One region of the Colwellia sp. BRX9-1 genome, then DNA from elsewhere that is predicted to be linked to it. Evidence: predicted binding sites of a transcription regulator. Region 1 holds the regulator's gene; the other holds the start of a gene.
What was found. The regulator sigma-54, encoded in region 1, starts transcription at its own class of promoters, with help from an activator protein. The targets are predictions, from matches to a motif close to GTTGGCACGNNNNTNGNNT.
Positions count from the first base shown of each region.

Region 2: the regulator sigma-54 is predicted to act here: its motif matches at 2,579-2,597, upstream of H4J76_RS15460 (P-II family nitrogen regulator).

Region 1 is NZ_JACGVM010000001.1:175,004-180,103, forward strand. It holds gene rapZ (RNase adapter RapZ) at 1-121, opposite strand, end outside; gene ptsN (PTS IIA-like nitrogen regulatory protein PtsN) at 153-608, opposite strand; gene hpf (ribosome hibernation promoting factor) at 654-941, opposite strand; gene H4J76_RS00850 (RNA polymerase factor sigma-54) at 965-2,473, opposite strand; gene lptB (LPS export ABC transporter ATP-binding protein) at 2,553-3,284, opposite strand; gene lptA (lipopolysaccharide transport periplasmic protein LptA) at 3,281-3,823, opposite strand; gene lptC (LPS export ABC transporter periplasmic protein LptC) at 3,804-4,370, opposite strand; gene kdsC (3-deoxy-manno-octulosonate-8-phosphatase KdsC) at 4,367-4,912, opposite strand; gene H4J76_RS00875 (KpsF/GutQ family sugar-phosphate isomerase) at 4,914-5,100, opposite strand, start outside.
Region 2 is NZ_JACGVM010000018.1:68,574-73,673, reverse strand. It holds gene infC (translation initiation factor IF-3) at 1-155, shown strand, start outside; gene rpmI (50S ribosomal protein L35) at 370-564, shown strand; gene rplT (50S ribosomal protein L20) at 580-939, shown strand; gene H4J76_RS15465 (phosphoribosylaminoimidazolesuccinocarboxamide synthase) at 1,215-2,318, shown strand; gene H4J76_RS15460 (P-II family nitrogen regulator) at 2,648-2,986, shown strand; gene H4J76_RS15455 (ammonium transporter) at 2,973-4,307, shown strand; gene pheS (phenylalanine--tRNA ligase subunit alpha) at 4,523-5,100, shown strand, end outside.

The sequences.
Region 1 (5,100 bases):
CTAATGCAGGCAATAAATTCACCGGAATATTATCGACACAGTAGTAGCCTAAATCTTCGAGTACACGTAAGGCGACACTTTTACCTGACCCTGAGCGACCACTGACTATCAAGAGTTTCATTTGAGTTTTCCTGGATTATTATTAGATTTTATTAACGTTTAGCATGCTTTATTAAAGTAAAAAGCTCTTGCGAATTTTGGCATTTTCTTACTTGCTTTGCGAATTGTTTAGTACTAAATATTTGCGCGATACTTTGTAAGGTATCTAAATGTTGTTGGCAGTTTTCTTCGGGGACAAATAACGCAATAATAATATCGACAGCACGGTTGTCTATCGCATCAAATTCAACGGCTTGTTCACTGGTCAGCAATACAGCAATAACTTGTGACGTATTAGTTAATCGACCATGAGGAATCGCAATGCCATTCCCTATGCCGGTAGAGCCAACTTTTTCACGCGCCATTAAGCTTTCGAATAATTGATGAGTATCAATATTATCGAATTTTTTTGCCGCAGTTTCGCTAATTATTTCAAGGAGTTTTTTTTTGCTTGTACCCTTAATCGCACACAGGGTGCAATCAAGGGTAAGGATATCTTGCAACTTCATTATACTACTTAGATTCTTTGGTGAGTGAACAGGCGATAAACAGCATTAATGCTGATTCGTTTTACCTTTGTACTTCAATATTTGCCGGTCAAGCTTAACAACAAGACTATCAATAGAGGCATACATGTCAGCATTTTCAGCTTTTGCATGTAAATCAGAGCCACTAACGTGAACAGTCGCTTCAGCAATTTGATTTGATTTTTCAACGGTGAGAACAACATGAACATTATTGATATGATCAAAATGTCGGCTTAATTTTGCCATCTTAGTCGTGACGTTTTCTCGTAAAGCTTCGGTAATGTCAACATGGTGGCCAGAAAGATTAATTTGCATAAGCTTAATTCCTCATCTTTTCGTTAAAGTAAACTTTTTCGTTGGTTAGAAGGTGGAATAGAAAGTGACTCTCGATATTTTGCTATGGTACGTCGAGCTACATTTATCCCTTGATCGGCTAATAAATCAGCCATTTTACTATCACTAAGTGGTTTTGCTGGGATTTCGGCAGCAACAAATTTTTTGATTAATGCACGAATAGCTGTTGATGAACATTCGCCACCGCTTTCGGTGCCAACATGGCTTGAGAAGAAAAACTTCAGTTCGAAAATTCCACGTGGCGTATGCATATACTTTTGTGTCGTCACTCGTGAAATGGTTGATTCATGCATATCGACAGCTTCGGCAATATCATTTAAAACCATTGGACGCATGGCTTCATTACCATGTTCAAAAAAGCCAATTTGACGTTGTACAATACAGTTTGACACTTTTAATAAGGTATCATTACGGCTTTCTAAGCTTTTAATAAACCATTTAGCTTCTTGTAAATTTGAGCGAATAAATTGTGTGTCCGCTGTCGACTTCATCGAACGTGACATCGAAGCATATTGCTGATTCACCGAAAGTTTTGGCGCAGTATCAGGGTTTAATTCGACCACCCAACGGCCATTTTTCTTTTCAACAGACACATCAGGAATAACATACTGATCGTCACTCTTCATCACACTATCGCCGGGTCTAGGATCAAGTGATTGAATAAGACGCACCACTTCGCGCAGTTGCTCTTCTTTCAGTCGAGTTTTACGCATTAATGTACGATAGTCTCGGCTACCCAGCAGATTAATATGGTCACGCAAAACTAACTTACTTTCTGCTAACCAAGGTGTAGCGGGGTCAAATTGATTAAGTTGAATGATTAAACATTCTGAAATAGAACGAGCAGCGACACCGACAGGATCAAAGAGGTTAATACGTTTTAGTACCACCTCAATTTCATCAAGCTCTACTCCTTCAATGGCAACACTTTCTAAAATGTCTTCACTAGATACCGTTAAGTAACCGGCGTCATCAACAGCATCAATAATTGCTGTCGCTATAGCGCGGTCTGTTTCGGTAAAAGGGCTTAATTCCATTTGCCAGCGCAAATGATCTTGAATGGAGTCTTGAGTCTCGCCTTGGTAAGTATAATCTTCTGAAGCTGGGCCTGAGCTTGAACTTGCTGCACCGGCCGTGTAGTTATCATCCCAAGTGGTATCCATGTTTAATTCTTCAGGGATATCGTTCTTGTCCATGGCTTCAGTGGTGGTGATTTCATCAATGGTAGGCGTAGCGTCTTCGCTACCATCAGAAGCAGGGGCTTCTTTAACATCACCAGTACCGGCAGTGTGAGCTTCTTCAAGGTTGTCAGTACTTTTATCTTCGGGATTATTTGAAGACTCATCCATTTCTAATAATGGATTACTTTCTAAGGCTTCCTGAATTTCTTGTTGAAGCTCTAACGTAGACAGTTGCAGCAATTTGATTGCTTGCTGCAATTGTGGCGTCATGGTTAATTGTTGTCCTATGCGGAGTTGTAGAGTAGGGCGCATTTAGGTCATTAACTTCCTATTATTTTTAATGGGATATTTTCGTTTTTTTCATACGAAGATACTATTCATTTACTGACTACTATAGCGTGAATTGTTCACCAAGGTATACATCTCTTACGTGTTGATTTGCAAGAATTTGATCTGCAGTACCTTCTGCAATAAGTTCACCATGACTAACAATATACGCATGTTCACATACATCGAGAGTTTCACGTACATTGTGATCAGTGATCAACACACCAATGCCACGTTCTTTTAAGTGTAGAATAATTTTTTTAATATCACCTACTGAAATTGGGTCAACACCAGCAAAAGGTTCATCTAATAAAATAAATTTTGGTTCAGCAGCTAATGCGCGAGCAATTTCTACTCGGCGGCGTTCACCACCAGATAAGCTCATGCCTAAATTATCTTTGATATGACCTATGTTGAATTCTTCAACAAGATGTTCTAATTTCTCTTCACGTTCAGCATCTGATAATTCTTTTCGTGTTTGTAAAATAGCCATAATATTGTCGTAAACACTGAGTTTTCGAAAAATAGAGGCTTCTTGTGGTAAATATCCGATGCCTTTTCTCGCACGCTCATGCATAGGCGCTAACGTCAGGTTTTCGTCATTTAAGATAATATCGCCACTATCACTTTCAACTAAACCCACAATCATATAAAAAGAAGTTGTTTTTCCGGCACCATTTGGGCCTAGTAAACCGACTATTTGTCCTGCTGAAACTTGCATACTGACATTTTTAACCACTTTTCTGCCTTTATAGGCTTTGGCAAGGCCTTTTGCCATTAGGGTGCTAGTGCTCATAAATTAATTTTTTCCTGAGTTTTCGCGTCTGTGGTTGTCGCTTTAATTTTTTCTTTCGGCTGAAAAATCGTTTTAGTGCGTTCGTTAGATTTACTTTCAGCATTAACATACTGAGTGGCAATATTGTAAGTAATTCTACTGCCACTAACCTCACTACCTTCTTGCTGTAATAACGCATTTCCTGAAATTATCACTAAATTATTTGCGGGCTCATATCTTATTTCGTCTGCTTGTAAGCTAAGAGGAGTACCATCGGCTAAGGTTTGTTTAAAGGTTGCTGGCTTCCCTTTAGCGATATAGGTTTTTTCTTCACTGCCAGATTGAGTCAGCACTTGTACTAAATCAGCACGTATAACTAATGAACCTTGAGTGATCACCACGTTATCAATATAGCTGAATATTTTATTTTTAAGATCAACGGCTTGTCTTGAAGCGTTAATTTCAATCTTTTGTTTTATATCAAATTTTTCAGCGAAAGCTGACGAAAATAGCGGAGTTGATAACAATAAGCACAGTAGGCTATTTTTTAACAATTTCATAAATTGATTTCACATGTTTAGTTAGTGTCATTTGGTTGGTGTTTAAGTCGACAATTAAACCTTTACCATCGATGGTAAATCCTTTACCGATAATTTTAATTTCTTGTTCTGAACTTATGATGTTAGTTTTTAGATCAAGTTCAAAGTATTTTCCTTGAACTTCTTGTAATAAGCTATCGGGATCTGTTGCTAACAGGCGGACATGCTTTGCTAATTTTACCCGGTTGTTATTGTATAATATGCCTTCATTGGCAGATATTTTCCATGCGGGCGCATCATTTTTTGGATGAAGTGTGTATTGAGGAAACTCAAAGTTGGTAATACTTAACTCAGGGTAATGTTCCATACGATGGGCATCAACAACATAAGCTAAACTTCCTTGATGTTTATAAACATTACTGTGTAAATTTTCGGCAATAAAATCAGGGGTCAGCGTCTTATCAATCGCTTGTAATTGTGGTGCTGAGGAATTTCTCCATTCAATTATACCGTAAACGCCTCCCGCAATTAGAAAAAACAACAAGGTTAAACTATAAAGTCGATTCATATACTCGCACCCGAAGCATTTGCTAAGGTGTTTTGGCTAAGCATGATTAAATCGCATATTTCTCGAACAGCACCAAAACCGCCATGGTTAAAAGTGGTGTAATTTGCGATAGATAAAATACTTGGGTGGGCATCTTGAACAGCAATACCCAAGCCTACAGCGTTGATACACTCATAATCAGGCATGTCATCACCAATATAAGCAATTTCCTCGAGGGATAGCTTTAATTGCTTAGCCATCGTTTTCAAGGCGGGTAATTTATTTTCTTCACCTTGCACTATATATTTAACATTTAAGGCTGACATACGTGTTGCGACAATATTTGATGTTCTCCCGGTGATCACCGCTACATCGACACCGCTGGCGCCTAATGCTTTTATGCCGTAGCCATCTTTAGTGTGAAAAGCTTTTAATTCTTCACCATCGTTACCCAAATAAATACGGCCATCAGAAAAAACGCCATCAATATCACATATCAGCAGCTTTATTGTTTTCATGGTATTGAATGCTGTGTCAGTAATTTCGCCATAGAGTGTTTGCATATTAGATAAGACCTGATTTTAGTAAGTCGTGCATATTCATTGCGCCAATAGGTATATTATTGTCATTAACAATAATTAAACCATTAATTTTTTTGTCTTCCATGATTTTTAAGCCTTCGGCGGCTAGCATATCTTGATGAGCCACAGTGGGATTTTTTGTCATCACTGATGCAATAGTATCGAGATGT
Region 2 (5,100 bases), on a different contig from region 1:
TACGTTTCCGTGGTCGTGAAATGGCTCACCAAGAACTCGGTTTACAACTACTAACTCGCGTTAAAAACGATTTAGAAGAGTTAACTGTACTTGAATTCTTCCCGCGTCGTGCGGAAGGAAGACAAATGGTGATGGTACTAGCACCTAAAAAATAATCAATAACCGGTATTTCAAGTAACTTAGTTTGATGTAAATTAAAATAAGTTCACCATTATTGATTTTAACGGGTAACTTTAGGCCTGAAAGTAAAAACTAACGTTTATTTTTGTTTATCCTTAAATAAACGCGTTAAGTTTTTCGCCTAAGTTGCTAAATTTCAATGGCAATGTTTATGTGTAATAGCACAAACATGAATGCGGAGTAATATTCATGCCTAAAATGAAAACTAACAAAGGTGCTGCGAAGCGCTTTAAAAAAACAGCCTCTGGCTACAAGTTCAAACAAGCTGGCCTTCGTCATATCTTGACTAAGCGTCGTACTAAAGTTAAACGTCATCTTCGTGCTAAGTGCATGATTTCGGCGGCTGACATTAAGTCAGTTAAAAAACTTTTACGTCACGGTTAATAGGAGAGATATAGAATGGCTAGAGTAAAACGTGGTGTACAAGCTCGTGCACGTCACAAGAAGGTTCTAAAGCAAGCTAAAGGTTATTACGGAGCACGTAGCCGTGTTTACCGTGTTGCTTATCAAGCAGTAACTAAAGCAGGTCAGTACGCTTACCGCGATCGTCGTCAACGTAAACGTCAATTCCGTCAGCTTTGGATCACTCGTATAAATGCAGCAGCTCGCATAAACGGTTTATCTTACAGTGTTTTCATTAATGGTCTTAAAAAGGCTGCTATTGAAATCGATCGTAAGATCCTAGCTGATATTGCAGTATACGACAAAGCAACATTCACATTCTTAGTTGAAAAAGCGAAAGCTGCTTTAGCTGCATAGAACTTGAAAAAGCTTTGAGATAAGGACGCCATTAGGCGTCCTTTTCTTTTTTTAATCATACTAACTTGTTCTTTAGCTCACTTTCTGCGTTTTAAAGTACTTACTAATAGTTATTAGCTCCGTTCTTTACTTTGGAAATTAAACTAAACACCTTGGTTATAATGTATTAAAATGTTTTTATTAATTATACCGAATACTATTTTATCTTTTGGGATAACGCGCAAAGATATTATTCGCTACAATTAATATTAACTTGATAATTAAGGTTTAAACCGATGAGTCTTGCAGATCAAATTTTAGCGGTAAATAATGATTTACCTATTCGTACCGATGCACCAGTTCACAGCGGTAAAGTGCGCAGTGTTTATTGGTTAACCGACGCGGATAGTAAGCGACTAATTCAAGAGAAAGGCTATGATGTTGCCGACGACACACCTTTAGCCATTATGGTTATTAGTGATCGTATTTCTGCTTTTGAATGTATCTGGCAAGGCGAAGGTGGTATGCAAGGTGTACCTGGAAAAGGTGCATCACTGAATGCTATATCAAATCATTGGTTTAAATTATTTAAAGATCAAGGTCTAGCCGATAGTCATATTCTTGATATTCCACATCCGTTTGTTTGGATCGTACAAAAAGCTAAACCTGTAATGATTGAAGCTATCTGTCGTCAGTATATTACCGGTTCTATGTGGCGTTCATACGTAAAAGGTGAACGTGATTTTTGTGGTATCGAATTAGCTGAAGGATTATTGAAAGATTCAAAGCTACCTGAACTTCTACAAACACCTTCAACAAAAGGTATTTTAGAAGGCATTCCGGGCGTTCCTGCGATTGATGATGTTAATATTACTCGCAAAAATATTGAAGATAATTTTGAAGCCTTTAATTTTAAAACGCCTGATGATATTACTTTATACGAAAAATTATTAACGGAAGGTTTTGACGTTATTTCTGATGCGTTGGCAAAGCTTGACCAAATCTTTGTAGATACTAAGTTTGAATTTGGCTATGTAAAAGACAAAGCTGGCAACGACAAGTTAATTTATATGGACGAAGTGGGTACGCCTGATTCTTCACGTATTTGGGATGGCGAGCAATATCGTGCCGGTAAAGTGGTTGAAAACTCGAAAGAAGGTTTCCGCCAATTACTTTTAGCACATTTCCCTGATGCTGATATTTTATTAAATAAAAATCGCATGGACGAGCGCTTAGCTTTAGCTCGTAACAATGAGTTACCGGCATCCGTGTTAATGGATGTGTCACAAACATACACAGCGATCGCTGAGAAAATTACCGGTCAAAAAATTGTTTTGTCTGCTAACCCTAAAGCTGAAATTATTGATATTTTACGCGAGCAGTATCAGCTAATCGATTAAGTCGTTATTGTATCTGCTTAAAAGCCCTACACCCGTAGGGTTTTTTTTTGTGCGTTATTTATCATCTCTAGCCTTTGCTAATACTAAACTTTTAATTTTGCCCTTTACACTTTTTCTTAAACATAGAATCTGACTAATGGTCATAATCTGTGCACCAATATGGTGTTTGGGTTGTGTTTGTGTGTAACATCTTGGTGCATTTGAGCGGTGTAATATTAATTATTATTTTTTAACTTATTGTTTTTTATTTGATTGTCTCTTTGGGCACAAATGGTGCTTAAATAAATTTATATAAACAATCTTAAATAATATGCACTAAAGGTGAACAAATGAAGTTGATAACCGCAATAATCAAACCTTTTAAACTCGATGATGTTCGTGAAGCACTCAGTGAGATAGGTCTAGAAGGATTAACGTTAAGCGAAGTTAATGGTTTTGGCCGACAAAAAGGTCATACCGAACTTTACCGTGGTGCAGAATATGTTGTCGATTTTTTACCAAAAATGAAACTTGAGCTCGCTGTTAAGGATGAAATGGTTGAGCGTGTTATCGACACTATTCTTGAAACAGCGCAAACAGGAAAAATAGGTGACGGTAAGATATTTGTCACTAACATCGAACATATTGTTAGGATCAGAACAGGTGAAAAAGATAATGAAGCTATTTAAACAGTTACACTCAAGCGTAACGATAAATAAAGTATTAACACTTTTTGTTTTACTTTTGTCCGCGGTCGCATTGCCAAGTTTTGCCAGCAATGACGAATTGAACGGGGCAAATACGGCGTGGATCCTCACATCAACTGCTCTAGTCCTAATGATGACCTTACCCGGACTCGCTTTATTTTACGGTGGATTAGTTCGACGTAAAAATATTCTTTCTATTCTTATGCAGTGTTTTTCAATTGCTGCTCTTTCTTCGATACTTTGGTTTGTGGTCGGTTATAGCTTAGCCTTTGGTGAAGGTAATGCGTGGATAGGTGATTTTAGCAAAGTACTTATGATGGGAATAACCAAAGAAACCCTTGTTGGTGATATTCCGGAAAGCTTGTTTGCTTTATTTCAAATGACGTTTGCGGTTATTACTCCTGCACTTATTATTGGCGCTTATGCAGAAAGAATGAAGTTTTCTGCAGTCTTAATCTTTAGTGGCTTATGGTTGCTTGCGGTTTATGCTCCGGTAACTCATTGGGTTTGGGGCGGCGGTTGGTTAGGCCAAATGGGCATTTATGATTTTGCCGGTGGTATTGTGGTGCATATTACCTGTGGTGTTGCCGCATTGGTTGCTGCTGTTGTTTTAGGTCCTCGATATGGTTTCCCTCGAACGCCTATGTTGCCACATAACTTAACTATGACTATTACGGGGGCAGGTTTGCTTTGGGTAGGTTGGTTTGGTTTCAATGGTGGTAGTGCCTTAGCTGCCAATGGTGACGCAGCAATGGCTATGTTAGTCACGCATTTATCCGCTTCAGCAGGTGCACTGACTTGGGCGGCTATTGAATGGAAAAAATTTGGTAAAGCGAGTGTCTTAGGTGCGGTAACGGGCATGGTTGCTGGTTTAGGGACAATAACACCTGCATCAGGTTTTGTTGGCCCAGGTGGCGCACTAGTTATAGGGATTTCTGCGGGTTTTATTTGTTTTTATTCAACGGTCTATATTAAACAAAAGTTAAAAATTGACGATTCTTTAGATGTTTTTCCCGTGCATGGTGTTGGGGGTATTTTAGGCACTTTATTAGCGGGTGTGTTTTCTTCTACAGAGCTAGGCGCTTTTAGTGGCTATGGTTATGCAGAGGGTATCACCACGATGTTAGGGCAGGTCAGTGTTCAATTAGTGGGAATTGGCGCTGTTATTGTCTATACGGCGGTTGTCTCTTACGTGTTGTTTAAGCTTGTATCTTTGATGACTAAAGGCTTAAGGGTTGATAAAGAACAAGAAATAACGGGCCTTGATTTAATTGAACATGATGAATCAGGGTATAATTTGTAGTTAAATTTTGTGATTTAGACGTCAAAAAACAGCAAGGCCTTTATTGAAATAGAGGCCTTTTTCTTATCTGAGCTGTTTTTTCAGTAAAAGCACTCTTTTCACTACATAATCAATTGATTTTTGTGTAAAATCATACACCATTTATATTAATACCATCAGTCTAGCCAAAACCTTCAAATTTACTGAACGGTTTTAGAGCCGTTTTAGAGGAACTCATGAATTTAGACGATATAATATTGCAGGCAGAACAAGCTATTTCTGCAGCAAAAGATCCAGTAGAGCTTGATCAAGTTCGCGTTAATTTTTTAGGTAAGAAAGGTTTGTTCACTGAGCAAATGAAGGGCTTAAGTAAATTACCTAAAGAAGAAAAACCTAAAGCAGGGCAAGTGATCAATATTGCTAAGCAGCAAGTACAAAAATTATTAACCGAACGTGGTGAGTTATTGCGTGCAGAGGTTATTGCTAAACAGTTAGCTGCTGAATCTATTGATGTAACATTGCCAGGGCGTAGTAATGACCTAGGTGGTTTACACCCAGTAACACGTACTATTGAGCGTATAGAAAGCTTTTTTGGTGATTTAGGTTTTTCTGTTAAAGAAGGTCCTGAGGTTGAAGACGATTTTCATAATTTTGATGCACTGAATATTCCAGAGCACCATCCTGCACGTCAAGACCATGACACTTTTTACTTCAATCCTAAGTTAGTTTTACGTACACAGACTTCTGGTGTACAAATTCGTACTATGGAAAAAGAGCAACCGCCTTTACGTATTATATCTCCGGGCAAGGTTTA